DNA from 2 places in the Microbispora sp. H10670 genome. Region 2 is predicted to be linked to the other one. Evidence: riboswitches for the same ligand, from Rfam matches in the RefSeq annotation. Region 2 holds a riboswitch; the other holds the start of a gene.
The links. A riboswitch is a leader RNA that binds a small molecule or an ion and turns the genes downstream of it on or off. The one in region 2 is predicted to bind glycine.
Positions count from the first base shown of each region.

Region 1: linked by a shared signal. The riboswitch ahead of gcvP (aminomethyl-transferring glycine dehydrogenase) and the one ahead of gcvT (glycine cleavage system aminomethyltransferase GcvT) in region 2 are both predicted to bind glycine.

Region 1 covers NZ_JABBWW010000002.1:179,494-186,846, forward strand. Annotated here, with positions in the region: gene HHX33_RS04490 (alpha/beta family hydrolase) at 1-394, opposite strand, end outside; gene HHX33_RS04495 (hypothetical protein) at 470-895, shown strand; gene HHX33_RS04500 (hypothetical protein) at 940-1,476, opposite strand; gene gcvP (aminomethyl-transferring glycine dehydrogenase) at 1,568-4,393, opposite strand; glycine riboswitch at 4,574-4,666, opposite strand; gene HHX33_RS04510 (MerR family transcriptional regulator) at 4,712-5,329, opposite strand; gene HHX33_RS04515 (bifunctional nuclease family protein) at 5,485-5,955, opposite strand; gene HHX33_RS04520 (MerR family transcriptional regulator) at 6,054-6,710, opposite strand; gene HHX33_RS04525 (FHA domain-containing protein) at 6,730-7,233, opposite strand.
Region 2 covers NZ_JABBWW010000019.1:34,832-42,184, reverse strand. Annotated here, with positions in the region: gene HHX33_RS24195 (hypothetical protein) at 1-766, opposite strand, end outside; gene HHX33_RS24190 (L-serine ammonia-lyase) at 848-2,221, opposite strand; gene gcvH (glycine cleavage system protein GcvH) at 2,256-2,645, opposite strand; gene gcvT (glycine cleavage system aminomethyltransferase GcvT) at 2,642-3,733, opposite strand; glycine riboswitch at 3,873-3,970, opposite strand; gene HHX33_RS24175 (AfsR/SARP family transcriptional regulator) at 4,040-4,816, opposite strand; gene HHX33_RS24170 (AfsR/SARP family transcriptional regulator) at 5,473-6,261, opposite strand; gene HHX33_RS24165 (DNRLRE domain-containing protein) at 6,619-7,353, shown strand, end outside.

The sequences.
Region 1 (7,353 bases), on a different contig from region 2:
GCGGATGCAGCGGGAAGGCGAGCGCCACCACCGCCCCGGCCCCCGCCTCATGTGCCGTACGGCAGGCGACCCGTGCGCCGTTGCTCCGTCCGCCCTGGACGAGCGGCAGGCCCGGGTGACGGGCCCGCAGCGCGGCGACGACGGCCAGCCACGCCTCGTCCTGTTTGACGGCCGATCCCGGCGCCCGGGCGCCGCGCAGCCGGAACGGCTGGACCACCCGTGCGACCGTCACCCCCGCCGGCAGCACGGCGTCCCGTACGGCGAGCAGGTCGGGGGCGTCCACCCCGCCGCCGGACCCGTGCGTGAGCACCAGCAGCAGCCGGGCGCCGGGGGCCTCCTCCACCTCGGCCAGCGCGGGGCCGTGCGGGGTCTCGATCTCCAGCGCGACTCCCATGCCGGTGACCGTATCGGCTCCGTCCCCGGCAGGAGGTGCGGACCCTCCGTTCGGAGGATGGCAGGGCTCGCGAGTATGGGCCAGAATGTCATGGTGCCGGAGATCGCATCGCAACCGCCCGCCGCCGGGCAGGGCTACAGGCCGCCGCCGCAGGCGGGGACGCAGACGACCCGGGAGGACCTGCGCGCCGTCATCGCGGCCCGCCGGGACCTCGGCCCGGAGTACGAGGACGCGCTCGTCGACTCGTTCCTCGACAAGCTCGACGTGGAGATCGCCGCGCGGGTGCGGAACGAGGTCGCCGCGCAGATCGGGCACCAGCCGCTTCCCGGGAGGCGCCCGAAGGACAGCGCGGTGGGCGTGGCCCTGGGCTCGCTCGGCATCGGCATCCCGCTGACCGGGATCGCGGCGGGCACCGCGCACGGGCCGGGGCTCCTGCTCGCCTGGGGCGGGATCGTCGCCGTCAACCTGGCGTACGCGCTGAGCCGCCGCACCCAACGCTGACCGACGGGGGCCGACCGGCGGACCGCCGGCCGTTCAGTCCCCGATCAGGCCTCGACGCTCTCCATGACCGGGCGGACGTCCCGGCCGAGGCGCAGCCGCACCTGCTCGGCGAGCGCCCGGTCGGGGTGGTCGAGGCCGTAGCGCCACACGGTCCCGGCGTCGGCGTCGCGCCCCCGCAGGGGCAGCGTCCGGGCCAGCAGCTCGATCGCCAGCGCGCCGGTCTCGGCGTCCGGGCCCTCCCCGCGGCCCTCCTCCACCGCGCCGGCGAACTGGGCGCACGCCATCTCCAGATGCGCGATGCCGAGCAGCACGCGCAGGCGCGCCCGGTCGGCCACGGCGGGCACCGACAGCGCCTCCAGCAGCACGTCCGCCGCCCGTTCCGGCTCTCCCTCGGCGAGCAGCCGCTCCGCCATGTGCTCCACGACGGCCGACAGGCCCGCCGCGGCCTCGGCGCGGTCGGGCGCCTCATCGTCCGCGGCGACTTCCGCGAAGATCGACGCCGCGGCGTCGAGGTCGCCCGTCTCGGAGAGCCGGTGCGCCTGGTCGAGCCGGTCGGGCCGCCCGGGGTCGATGGCCGTCATGAGGTGGCCTCGCAGAGGTCGCAGGGACAGGAGCGTGCATCCGCGATCTTAACGAGCCCGGCCTCCGGGCGGGGCCGACATGCGCAACCGGTCAGTCCTCGTACGCCTCCATGGGCGGGCAGGAGCAGACGAGGTTGCGGTCGCCGTACGCCTGGTCGATGCGGCGCACCGGCGGCCAGTACTTGTCGTCGCGCAGGCCCGGCACCGGGTAGGCGGCGACGGCCCGCGAGTAGGGGTGGGCCCACTCGTCGGCGGTGAGGCACTCGGCCGTGTGCGGCGCGTTGCGCAGCGGGTTGTCGGCCTTGTCGTACTCGCCCGACGCCACCTTGGCGATCTCGTCCCGGATGGCGATCATCGCGTCGGCGAAGCGGTCGAGTTCGGCCAGGTCCTCGCTCTCGGTCGGCTCGATCATGAGGGTCCCGGCGACGGGGAACGACATCGTGGGCGCGTGGAAGCCGTAGTCGATCAGCCGCTTGGCCACGTCGTCCACCGTGACGCCGGTCTCCTTGGTGATCTGGCGCAGGTCGACGATGCACTCGTGCGCGACCAGGCCGTCCCGGCCGGTGTAGAGGACCGGGTAGTGCGGCGCGAGGCGCCGGGCCAGGTAGTTGGCCGACAGGATCGCCTGCTCGGTGGCCTGCCGCAGCCCGTCGCCGCCCATCATGCGGACGTACGCCCAGGAGATCGGCAGGATGCCCGCCGAGCCGTACGGCGCGGCCGACACGTGCGCGGGCAGGTGCTCCGCGAGGTGGGCCTTGACCGCGACCGGGCCGACGCCGGGCCCGCCGCCGCCGTGGGGGATGCAGAAGGTCTTGTGCAGGTTCAGGTGCGAGACGTCCGCGCCGAACTCCCCCAGCCGGGCCAGGCCGACCAGCGCGTTGAGGTTGGCCCCGTCCACGTAGACCTGCCCGCCGGCCTCGTGGACCCGCTCGCAGATCTCGACGATCGTCTCCTCGTACACGCCGTGGGTGGACGGGTACGTCACCATGATCGCGGCGAGCGCGTCGCGGTGCTTCTCGATCTTCGCGGCGAGGTCGCCGAGGTCGACGTTGCCGCTCCCGTCGCAGGCCACCACGACCACCCGCATGCCCGCCATGACGGCGCTGGCGGCGTTGGTGCCGTGGGCGGACGACGGGATGAGGCAGACGTCGCGGCCGTCCTCGCCCCGGGAGCGGTGGTAGGACCTGATCGCCAGCAGCCCGGCGAACTCGCCCTGCGAGCCGGCGTTCGGCTGGATCGACACCCGGTCGTAGCCGGTGACCTCGGCCAGCCAGCCCTCCAGCGTCGCGATCAGCTCGGCGTACCCCTCGGCCTGCTCCGCCGGCGCGAACGGGTGGATCGCGGCGAACTCCGGCCAGGTGACCGGCTCCATCTCGGTGGTCGCGTTGAGCTTCATCGTGCAGGAGCCCAGCGGGATCATCGAGCGGTCGAGCGCGACGTCCTTGTCCTGCAGCCGCCGCAGGTAACGGAGCATGGCCGTCTCGGACCGGTGGGAGTGGAAGACCGGGTGGGTGAGGAAGCCGGAGGTCCGCTGCAGGTCCGCGGGGATCGCGTCGGAGGTCGCCCGGTCGAGGTCCTCGACCACGATCCCCGGCACGCCGAAGGCCTCCCAGACGGCCCGCAGGTGGCCGACGACGGTCTTCTCGTCGCAGGCCACGCCGACGTGGTCGGCGTCCGCCAGGCGGAGGTTGACGCCCCGCTCGGCGGCGGCGGCCACGACGTGCTCCGCCCGGCCCGGCACGCGGGCGAGCACGGTGTCGAAGAACTCGTCGTGGACGATCTCCACACCGCCCTCGCGCAGCCCGGCGGCGAGGACGGCCGCGTGGCGGTGCGCCCGCTGGGCGATCCGCCGGAGGCCGTCGGGGCCGTGGTAGACGGCGTACATCGAGGCCATGACCGCGAGCAGGACCTGCGCGGTGCAGATGTTGCTGGTGGCCTTCTCCCGCCGGATGTGCTGCTCGCGGGTCTGCAGGGCCAGCCGGTAGGCCGTACGGCCGTCGGCGTCCACCGAGACGCCGACCAGGCGGCCCGGCATCTGCCGCTGCAGGCCCTCACGGACCGCCATGTACGCCGCGTGGGGGCCGCCGTAGCCCAGGGGGACGCCGAAGCGCTGGGAGGAGCCGACGGCGATGTCGGCGCCCTGCTCGCCGGGGGGCTCCAGCAGGGTCAGCGACAGCAGGTCGGCCGACGCGACGAGCAGCGCGCCGGCGGCGTGCGCCCGCTCGGCCAGCGCCCGGAAGGACGCCACGCGGCCGCTCGCGCCCGGATACTGGACGAGGACCCCGAAGCACTCGGGCAGGTCCCCCGCGAGGTCCGACTCCACCAGCGTGATGCCGAGCGGCTCGGCGCGGGTCGCCAGCACGGCCTTGGTCTGCGGCAGCGCGTCCGCGTCGACCACGAAGACGTCCGCCTTGACCTTGCTCGCGCGCCGGGCCAGCGTCATCGCCTCGGCCGCGGCGGTCGCCTCGTCCAGCAGGGACGCGCCGGCGACGTCGAGGCCGGTGAGGTCCGACACGACCGTCTGGAAGTTCAGCAGGGCCTCCAGCCGCCCCTGCGAGATCTCCGGCTGGTACGGCGTGTACGCGGTGTACCAGCCCGGGTTCTCCAGCACGTTGCGGAGGACGACCCCCGGAGTGATCGTGTCGTGGTACCCCAGGCCGATCATCGGGGTCAGCACCCGGTTGCGGGCCGCGAGCGCGCGGAGTTCGGCCAGCGCCTCGGCCTCCCCCGCCGCCTCCGGCAGGTTCAGCGGGCCCCGCGTGCGGATCGCCTCGGGGACGGCCACGGCGAGCAGGTCGGCCGTCGACTCGTAGCCGACGACCTCCAGCATGCGGGCACGGCCGGCGTCCGAAGGACCGATGTGACGGGTCGCGAAGGGCGGGGCGGAAAGATCCTGAAGCGTCGAGCGGTCGGTCATGACAGGGGCCTCCTGGGCGGGTCGAGACCTGCGGCGGCCGCCTCGCGCCCGTGAGCGCGACCGGCCGTGATGCGGTCTCCCCCTCTGTCATCGGACCTGAGAGCTTCACCGGGCCGCCCGGCCCGGCTTTCCCCTTCGGTGAGGCGCCGCCTGGCGGGCGGGCCTGCTTTTCAGAGTCGCCTCGTCCGTGCGGTACGGATGCCTGAGAGTTTCCGGGGAGGTTTGCTCCTTCGGCGCCCCTGCAACTTCAGGGGTCTCTCCCGCACGAGGTCGTCGGCCGTGTCCACTCTACCCGGTTACTTCCTCTGTACCCGTTTCTCAGCCGATCTTACGGGCCTTCCTGCGGCGGGCCAGCTCGTCGGCCGGATGATCCCCCTCCGCATCCGGCGCGGACTCCGCGCGCTCACCGGGCAGTTCCGCCAGGGACCCCTCCACCTCGCGCCAGACCCGCCCGAGCGCGATGCCGAACACGCCCTGGCCGCCCTGCAGCAGATCGATCACCTCGTCGGCGCTGGTGCACTCGTAGACGCTCACGCCATCGCTCATCAGGGTGATCTGGGCCAGGTCGTTGACGCCCCGGTCGCGCAGGTGCCGTACGGCGGTGCGGATCTGCTGGAGCGAGACCCCCGTGTCGAGGAGACGTTTGACGACCTTCAGGACGAGGATGTCGCGGAAGCTGTAGAGTCGCTGCGACCCGGACCCCTGAGCTGCTCTTATGGTCGGGAGCACCAGTTCGGTCCGGGCCCAGTAGTCGAGCTGCCGGTAGGTGATCCCGGCCGCCGCGCACGCCGTCGGGCCACGGTAACCGATGTTCTCGGGCAGCGCCGTCGGCTGCTCGTCGAACAGCAGGCCTTGTTCGCCGGCGCGCTCGCGCGCCTCCCGCCGAACCGGGTCGTGCTGGCCGGCCGACCTACCCTCGCCGCTGCTGACCGCCACTGCGGACCTCCGGCTTTCTCTCATCCCACGGTCTGATCTGGGGGTTCGTGAATTACAACCGTGGTTTCCCTTGCACCGTAGGACCGGGGCCATCGTCAGTCAACGACCCCGTCCGGCGCGTCGTGAAGCGTAATTTCCCGAAATGGTGCGGCACGTCAGCCCGCTCGCCCGAAGTCTTCCGGTGTGATTTTGTCCAGGAACTCGCGGAACTTCTCCACTTCGTCTTCCTGGTCGTCGGGCATGCTCACGCCCGCCTCCTGGATCACGTCCTCACTCGCGTAGATCGTCGCCCCCGTGCGCAACGCCAGCGCGATCGAGTCCGAAGGGCGGGCGCTCACCTCCACGCCGTTCGAGAACACCAGGTCGGCGAAGAAGATCCCATCGCGGAGCGCGACGATGTTGACGGTGCGCAACCGCACCCCCAACGCCTCAAGCACATCGCGGAACAAGTCGTGGGTGAGCGGCCTCGGCGGGGGTTCCTCCGCCTGGGCCAGCGCGATGGCGGTCGCCTCGGTCATGCCTATCCAGATCGGCAGGTACCGATCACCGCTCGCCTCCTTCAGGAGCACGATCGGCTGGTTTGTGGGCATCTCAACGCGAACCCCCACGACCTCCATCTGCAACACGGGCGGCTCCGTCTCAAGCGTCGCGGCATATCACCAGGCATTCAACGTAACACCCACCAGGGAGCGGATGTGCCGGTCACCGCCCCATCAGCACCCCATTACCGTCCCAGAACGCCGCGAACACTGCCACGCAGCAACGCATTGTGCAGTTCCTGGAGAAGACCGGACATCTCGCGAGCGGTCTCGTCGGCCTCCGCGATCGCCCCCGGCGCCTTCCGGCGCAGCACGGGCGCCACCGCCTGCTCGATCAGGCCGGTCTCCCGCTCCACCAGCGCCCGCACCGCCCTGAGGTGCCGCGCTCGCAGGCCGAACCGCGACAGGGCCCCCACGCTGCGCGCGATCTCCAGCGCCTCGCCGTCGTAGCGGCGCGCGACCGCCGCGACCAGGCCGAAGCTCTCCATCTCGGCCAGGGTCTCCTCGTCGATGCCCGCGGCCTCGATGAGCTCCTCCCTGCTGAGACGCACCGCCGGCGGGCCGTCCGAGACGCTCTGCGGGCGCGCCGCCTGCCCGTCCAGCTGATCCTTGATCACCCGGAGCGGCAGGTACTGGTCACGCTGCGCCCGCAGGATGTACCGCAGGCGCTCCACGTCGTTGTAGGTGAACTTGCGGTAGCCCGAGGGGCTCCGCTGGGGCTCGATCAGCCCCTCACCCTCCAGGAAACGGATCTTGGAGACGGTCACGTCGGGGAACTCGGCCTGCAGCAGGCCGAGGACCTCCCCGATGCTCATGAACGCCCGTACGGCCTGTGCGCTCATGACTGCTCCTCCTCACCGATCACAGCCCTCCAGGACCACGCGTGAGGAAAACCAGCCGGAACTTGCCGATCTGCACCTCGTCGCCGCCCTGCAAGGGGGACTCCTCGATGCGTTCCCGGTTGACGTAGGTGCCGTTCAGGCTGCCCACGTCGCGGACCGTGAACTGGCCGCCGCGGCGGTAGAACTCGACATGCCTCCTGGACACGGTTACATCGTCCAGGAAAATGTCGCTTTCCGGGTGGCGACCCGCCGTAGTGAGATCGCTGTCGAGCAGAAAACGGCTGCCCGCGTTCGGGCCGCGCATGACCACCAGGAGAGCCGTGCCGGGCGGCATCTGCTCGATCGCCGACCGGTCCGGCAGCAGCGTCTGGCCCGTCTCCGCCTCCAGCGCCTCCAGGGAGATCGTCGAGGTGGTATCGGCTGCGACGGGCGCCGGAGCGCTCAGCGGCGAACCGCATCGTGAACAGAAACGGGCATCCTCGGGGTTGGCATGACCGCACTGCGTGCAGTAGACGCTGGGCATCGAACGGCTCGGCCTCTCTCACGACTCTCACGACTTGCTCGGGACTGGCTCACTGCTGGGGACTGCTCAACTGCTCGGGTCCGGCTCGAACTGCGAATGCCGCAACTTACGCTGATCAGG
Region 2 (7,353 bases):
CGAGCCGGGGCCCCGACGGGCACAGCACCGCGAGGTCCGGCGGCGGCTTCATCACCGCGCAGTCGGCGAAGGTCATCGTGCGCGACCACAGCCAGGTGCTGCTGCCGCCCATCCCGTACGACCCGTGGGCGTCGTGGAACCAGACGGCGTACCCGCCGAGGACGGCCGAGGCGGCCGCGAGCCCGGCGAGCGCGGTCCGCCAGCGCCGGGCGAACAGCGCCGGGAGCAGCGCGAGCGCGATCAGCGGCAGCCCGAGGGTCCGGGTGACCGTCGCCAGCCCGAGCAGCAGCAGCGCCACGACGACGAGCCACCCGCCCGGCCGGGGCCGCCACAGCAGGATCGTCACGGCGGCCACGACCAGGGCGGTGAACAGCAGGTCGGCCATGACCAGGTGTTCGAGCTGGATCTGGTGGACGTCGAGCAGCACCGGCGCGGCGGCCAGCGCCGCCCCCCAGCCCGGCAGCCGCGTACGGCGGCGCAGCAGGGCGTAGACGCAGACCGCCATGCCGAGGCCGAGCAGGTGCTGGACGACCACCACCGCGGTGACGCTGTGCAGGGGGCTGAGCGCCCACAGGAACAGCGAGTAGCCGGACGGCCGGGACGGCAGGGGCCGCAGGTCGAGGGCGGAGCTGAGGTAGGCGAACGAGTCGGCCCAGAACCACAGCGCGGGCCGGTAGCCGAGCACGGCGAGCGCGCGCAGGGCGGCGCCCGCCGCCAGCAGGACCAGGAACGCCCGATGCGGGCGCAGCGCCTCGCGCCACCTCACGTGACGGCCCTCCTCCTCGTCGGCGAGATCACCACCTTATTGGGCGTCCGCCGGCGTGCCGTCCGCGCCCGCGAAGGGGGATCAGCACTCGATGACGTTCACGGCGAGGCCGCCGCGCGAGGTCTCCTTGTACTTGTCGAGCATGTCCCTGCCCGTGTCACGCATCGTCTTGATGGCCTTGTCGAGCGGCACGAAGTGCCGGCCGTCCCCGCGCAGCGCGATGCGCGCGGCGGTCACGGCCTTGATCGAGGCGACGGCGTTGCGCTCGATGCACGGGATCTGGACCAGGCCGCCGATGGGGTCGCACGTCAGGCCGAGGTTGTGCTCGATGCCGATCTCCGCCGCGTTCTCCACCTGCTCGGGGGTGCCGCCGAGGGCCTCGGTGAGGCCCGCCGCGGCCATCGAGCAGGCGGAGCCGACCTCGCCCTGGCAGCCGACCTCCGCGCCGGAGATGGAGGCGTTCTCCTTGAACAGCACGCCGATAGCGCCCGCGGTGAGCAGGAACCGGACGACGCCGTCATCTCCGGCGCCGGGAAGGAACCGCGTGTAGTAGGAGAGGACGGCCGGGATGATCCCGGCGGCGCCGTTGGTGGGAGCGGTGACGACCCGGCCGCCCGCCGCGTTCTCCTCGTTCACGGCCAGCGCGAACAGCGTGATCCAGTCCATCGCCCGCAGCGGGTCGGCGCCGTCGGCCTCGCCCTGGAGCTTGCGGTGGAGCTGGTGCGCCCGGCGCCGCACCTTGAGCCCGCCCGGCAGGACGCCCTCGCGGGTGGTCCCGCGCCGCACGCACTCGGCCATGACGGCCCACAGGTGCAGCAGGCGGGCCCGGATCTCCTCCGGCGTACGGCCGAAGGCCCGCTCGTTCTCCATCATCAGCCCGGAGATCGACAGGCCGGTCTCCGCGCAGTGCGCGAGCAGTTCCCGCCCGGTCGTGAAGGGGTACGGCAGCACCGTGTCGTCGGGTTTGATCCGGTCGGCGCCGGTGGCGTTCTCGTCCACCACGAAGCCGCCGCCGACCGAGTAGTACACCTTCTCGCGCAGCACGGCCTCGTCGGCGTACGCCGTGAACCGCATGCCGTTCGGATGGTGGGGGAGCGACACCTTGCGCTCGAAGACGAGGTGCTCGCCGACGACGAACGGGATCTCCCGGAGGCCGTGCAGCGTCACCGTGCCGCTCGCCCGCATCGCGGCCAGCCGTTCGTCGACGGTGTCGACGTCGACCAGCTCGGGCTTGTCGCCGGACAGGCCGAGCAGGACCGCCTTGTCGCTGCCGTGACCCTTGCCGGTCAGGCCGAGCGAGCCGTACAGGACGGCCTCGACCCGGGTGACCTTCTCCAGCAGCCCGTCCTCGTGCAGCCCGCGGGCGAACCTGTGCGCCGCGGCCATGGGGCCGCCCGTGTGCGAGCTGGACGGCCCGATCCCCACCTTGAACAGGTCGAAGACGCTGATCGCCATTGATCGTCGCCCTTCCCGTGCGCGGCCGGGACCGTCAGGACTCGCCGGAGGTGAGGGTGCCGTACTCCGCCGCGGACAGCAGGTCCTCCGGCTCCCCCTCCACGCGCACCCGGAACAGCCAGCCGTCGCCGTACGGGTCGGTGTTGAGCAGGGAGGGGTCGTCCACGACGGCGGAGTTGATCTCGACGATCTCGCCGCCGACCGGGGCGAAGATGTCGCTCACCGACTTAGTCGACTCGACCTCGCCGACCGCGTCACCGGCCGCCACCGTCGTGCCCGCCTCCGGCACCTGCACGAACACCACGTCGCCGAGCTGCTCGGCGGCGTACTCCGTGATGCCCACCGTCACGGTGAGGCCGTCGTCGATCCCGGCCACCCACTCGTGCTCCTTGGTGTAGCTCAGCTCCTCGGGAATGCTGCTCACTTGCTCCTCCTGTAGAAAGGCAGATCGACGACGTCGACCGGTTCATGGCTGCCCCGGATGTCGACCGTCAGGCCGCCCTCGCGGAGGGCGTCCTCGGTGACGTACGCCATGGCGATCGGCTTGCCGAGGGCCTGCGACGGCGCGCCGCTGGTCACCTCGCCGACGACGGCGCCCTCCCGGGTGACGGGGTAGCCGTGGCGGGGCACCCGGCGGCCGCGGGCCACCAGCCCGACCAGCCGCCGAGTGGAGCCGTTCTGCGCGGCCCGTTCCAGGGCGGACCGGCCCACGAAGTCGCCCGGCTTGTCGAAGCGGACGACCCGCCCGAGGCCGGCGTCGAACGGGGTGGCCGAGGAGGTCAGCTCGTTGCCGTACAGCGGCATGCCGGCCTCCAGGCGCAGCGTGTCGCGGGCCGACAGCCCCGCGGGAACGAGCCCGAGGTCACGGCCCGCCTCGCCGAGCGCGTCCCACAGGGGGACGGCGTGCTCGTTGAGGACGAACAGCTCGAAGCCGTCCTCGCCGGTGTAGCCCGTCCGCGCGATCAGGGCGGGCGCGCCGGTGACGACACCGGGGAGGATGGCGTAGTACTTCAGGCCGTCGACGTCCGCGTCGGTCAGCCCGCGCAGGATCTCGGCGGCACGCGGCCCCTGCACGGCCACCAGCGCGTACTCGTCGGACCGGTCCGTCACCCGCGCGTCGTACCCCTCGGACCGGGCGGCCAGTTCACGCGCCACGACGGCGTAGTTGGAGGCGTTGGCGACGACCATGTACCGGTCCTCGTCGAGACGGTAGACGATGAGGTCGTCGAGGATGCCGCCGTCCTCGTCCACGATCATCGTGTAGCGGGCGCGGCCGGGAGCGAGGATGCTGAGGTGGCCCACCAGGGCGTGGTCGAGCGCCTCGCCCGCCTGCGGGCCGGTGACGAAGATCTCCCCCATGTGGGACAGGTCGAACAGGCCCGCGGCCGTGCGCACCGCGTTGTGCTCGGCCGACTCGCTGCCGTACCGCAACGGCATCTGCCATCCGGCGAAGTCGGTCAGGGTCGCGCCTAGGCGTTCGTGTACCCCGCGGAGCGGGGTGGATCGGGACATGCGGACCTCGGAAAGGACGGATGCTGCACTGAACTATCGGGCATCCTCCCCCTCTGTCATCGGCGCCTGAGAGCTTCGTCCGATCTTTGCCGGACTTTCACCTTCGGCGAGGCCTCGCGGCCTTCTTTCCAGAGGTCACCTGGCCCGCGCGGTCCTTTGCCTTGAGAGGTTCGCGGGGAGGGCTTGCTCCTTCAGGGGCCCTGACCGGCTGCCAGGACGCTCTCCCGCACGGGATGATCGGTGCGCTGCCAGCCTAGTGGTTCGCCGCCGTCCCCGTAACCTGCCGGGTCGCCCGCTTTCAGGTGCCTAGTTCGCGCTCGGGGTGATGCCCCTGGGGGTCGTGCGGCCACGGGCGGGAAAGGCGCTCAAGGCGTCGCCGGTGAGGATCCGCTGGTGGAGGGCCTGGGTGTCGGGGGACGGCTCGGTGCCGAGGCGGTCGACCAGGGTGCGGCGCAGCCGCTGGTAGGAGGCGAAGGCGTCGTGGGTCCGGCCCGAGCGGTGGAGGGCCAGCATGAGCTGCCGGTGGGGGCGTTCGCGCAGCGGGTGCCGGGTGGCCCACTGGGCCAGGCCGCCGACGATCTCGCGGTGGTGCCCGAGCGCCAGCCGTACGTCGAAGAGGTCCTCGGTCACCGCCCGCCGGTCCTCGTCGAGCCGTTCGGCCCACACGCGGAGCCCGTCGACCTGCCGCACATCGAGGAGGGCGTCGCCCCGCCACAGGCTCAGCGCGTTCTCGAACAACCGCACCGCATTGTGGTAATCGCCATTCTCGCGAGCGATTCTGCCCTGTGCCACCCATTGGTTGAATTCTGCAACGTCCACGGAGCCGGGCCGGACGGAAAGAAGGTATCCGCCCTTCACCGTACGGACCGGAGAAAGGCCGGGGTCGCGAGGGGAGAGCCGCCGCCGTACCTGGGCGACGTAGGTGGTAAGATTGCGCGGCGCCGAAATAGTGGGACGGCCATTCCACAGTAGTGCGGTGAGCTGGTCCCGGTGCAGCGCGATATTCGCATTAAGGACGAGCAGCGCCAGGAGCTGCCGATGTCTCGCGGCGAGGCCGGCGATGGCGTCTCCTCGGTCGTTCATGGCCGAAAACGGTCCGAGCACGGCGTATAACACGGTTCCCCTCGCGCAAGGCAGCGTGAACGCGCCGACGACGGCGGCTTTGATCGGCGTTTGACGATATCTCTCCCCGCCTTCATTCGTCAAAATTACGCGTTTTCCGGCCGCCCGTAGATGTGTTGTCGGCCACTCGGCATTGCGTTCCGTAAAGTCATGAATGCCCTGCGAACATGCACGTGCATCTTATGAAATCGGTTACATCACCGGGATTCGCCATGAGGCGGTGCAAAAGGCGGCAAGAGGGATCCCCACCGGGCGATGATTGCCGGGCGGGACGAACGCCCGGCCACCCGGTCCCACGAGGCGCCCTCCCGGACCTCCTGTCGCCGTCGCGATCGTGCTCGCGGCGACCCTCGCGGCACAGGCGTGGTTGATCTGGGTGGTGGTTACGCGGGCCGATGAGGCGGGAGGAGGACGCCGACACCGGTACGGCCGGCGACTCCCGCGTGCGCGTCGTTCGGTGAGCCTGTACTCACTGGCCGCGGGCGCGTTCCTGTCGCACCTCGTGCCTGCGCGCGCTCGGTGTCGCCCTCGACCTGCCGCCGAGGGCCGGGGTCACGGCGCTGACACTGGTTAAGTCATTTCCTCGGCGGCTGGACCGGGGACGGACGCGCGGTGCTTCACCCGGCAGTGGACACGTAGGCGAGGGACCCGCCGATCTCCGGGTCGTCGGCCAGGATGCGCTGGTGGAGGGTCCGCGTGCCGGGAGCGGGCCCGGCGCCCATCTGGTCGACGAGAGTCCGGTGAAGGCGCTGGTAGGCCATGGACGCCTCATGCGTCCGACCGGATCTGTGCAGGGCGAGCATGAGCTGCTGGTGAGGGCGTTCACGCAACGGGTGCGTCGACGCCCACTGGGCCAGGGCGCCGACGACCTCGTGGTGCTGCCCGGCTGCCAGCCGTACGTCGAACAGGTCCTCGGTGACGGTGCGCCGGTCCTCGTCGAGCCGATCGGCCCACACCGCGAGTGCGTCGACGCGCCTGAGATCGAGAAGGGCGTCGCCCCGCCACAACCGCAGGGCGTCTCCCAGCAGTTCGGCCGCATTGTGGTAATCGCGATTGTCCCGGGCCGTTCTTCCGTGCATTGTCAGATAATTGAACCTGTCGACATCCACGGAGGCCGAGGGCGCGGAAAGGACATAGCCGCTGCCGGCCGTCCGCAGCGCGGAGTGCGCCGGTTCGCGAGGGGAGAGCAGGCGGCGCAGGCGCGCGATGTAGGTGGTGAGATTGCGGCGGGCGGAGTCGGGCGGACGGCCGTTCCACAGCAGGTCGATCAGCCTGTCACGATGCATGACGATGTTCACGTTGAGCAGGAGCAACGCCAGGAGCTGCCGCTGCCTCGGCGTGAGCTCCGCGATGACCTCGCCCTGGACGTCGAAGGCCAGGAACGGTCCAAGCAGCGCGTACAGCACGGTCCCCCTCGCGCATGGCGGCTAGTGAGCGTTTTTCCGCTTCGACGGCTTCCCCGGTGTCCGCTGAAATCAGCATGCAAGGAACGGACATAAGTGTCTTGTCTTTTTCTGCACACTTGATGTCGTTTCGTGCACGGTGCCGGTGAGCTCTGGCCCCGCCCACGGCTGTCACGGAGGAAGAAGGACGTCAGCCGCGCCCCCGCTGGCGAGGAGGCGGGATAGGTGACGTGTATCAGAAATGTGTTGGTTGTATGTCGATGATCCGTAGCGTCTGGCGCGTATGCCCCCGGCCTGTGGAGCGTCGATATGATCCCCCCTCTTCGGCAGATGTTCGCTGTCACCGCTCGGAATCGGCAGGTGAAGCGACGAACACGGCTCACGGCGGTGGTGACCGGCCTGGCCATGGTGGCGGCCCTGCTGGTGGTGCCGCCCGCGGTCGCCGTGCCGGTGGCCAAGGCGGCGCCGGCATCCCCGGCTCCGGTCTCCGAGCGTCCGGACGCGACGTCGGCGGCGCTGTCGGCACGGTTGCAGAACTCTCCGGTCGAGGACCTGTCGGCGCGTACGGAGGACTCGACCACGGTCTACCTGCCGGACGGCTCGGCGAGGACGGAGATCTTCGCCGGTCCGGTGCGGGTGAAGCAGAACGGCGCGTGGACGCCGGTGGACACCACCTTGGTGGAGCGGAACGGCCATCTGGAGCCGAAGGCGGCCGCGGCCGGGGCGCAGGTGGAGATCTCGGCCGGGGGCAGTGGCCCGCTGGCCGAGCTGGTCACGGGATCGGGCAAGGACGAGCACCGGTTCGGCGTGCGCTGGCCGACCTCCCTGGGCGGGCCGCAGGTGTCGGGCAACACCGCGACGTGGGCGGACATCGCGCCCGGCGCGGACCTGGTGGTGCAGGCGCAGCCGCGGGGATTCGTGCACTACGTGGTGCTGAAGCGGAAGCCGACCGCGCCGGTGGAGATCCGGCTGCCGGTCGAGCTGGCCGGAGCCGATCTGTCCAAGGACTCCAGGAACCGGCTGAAGCTGGTCGACAACGCCGGCAAGGGCAAGGGTGACCTGGTCGCCGCGGCGCCGCCGCCGCACATGTGGGAC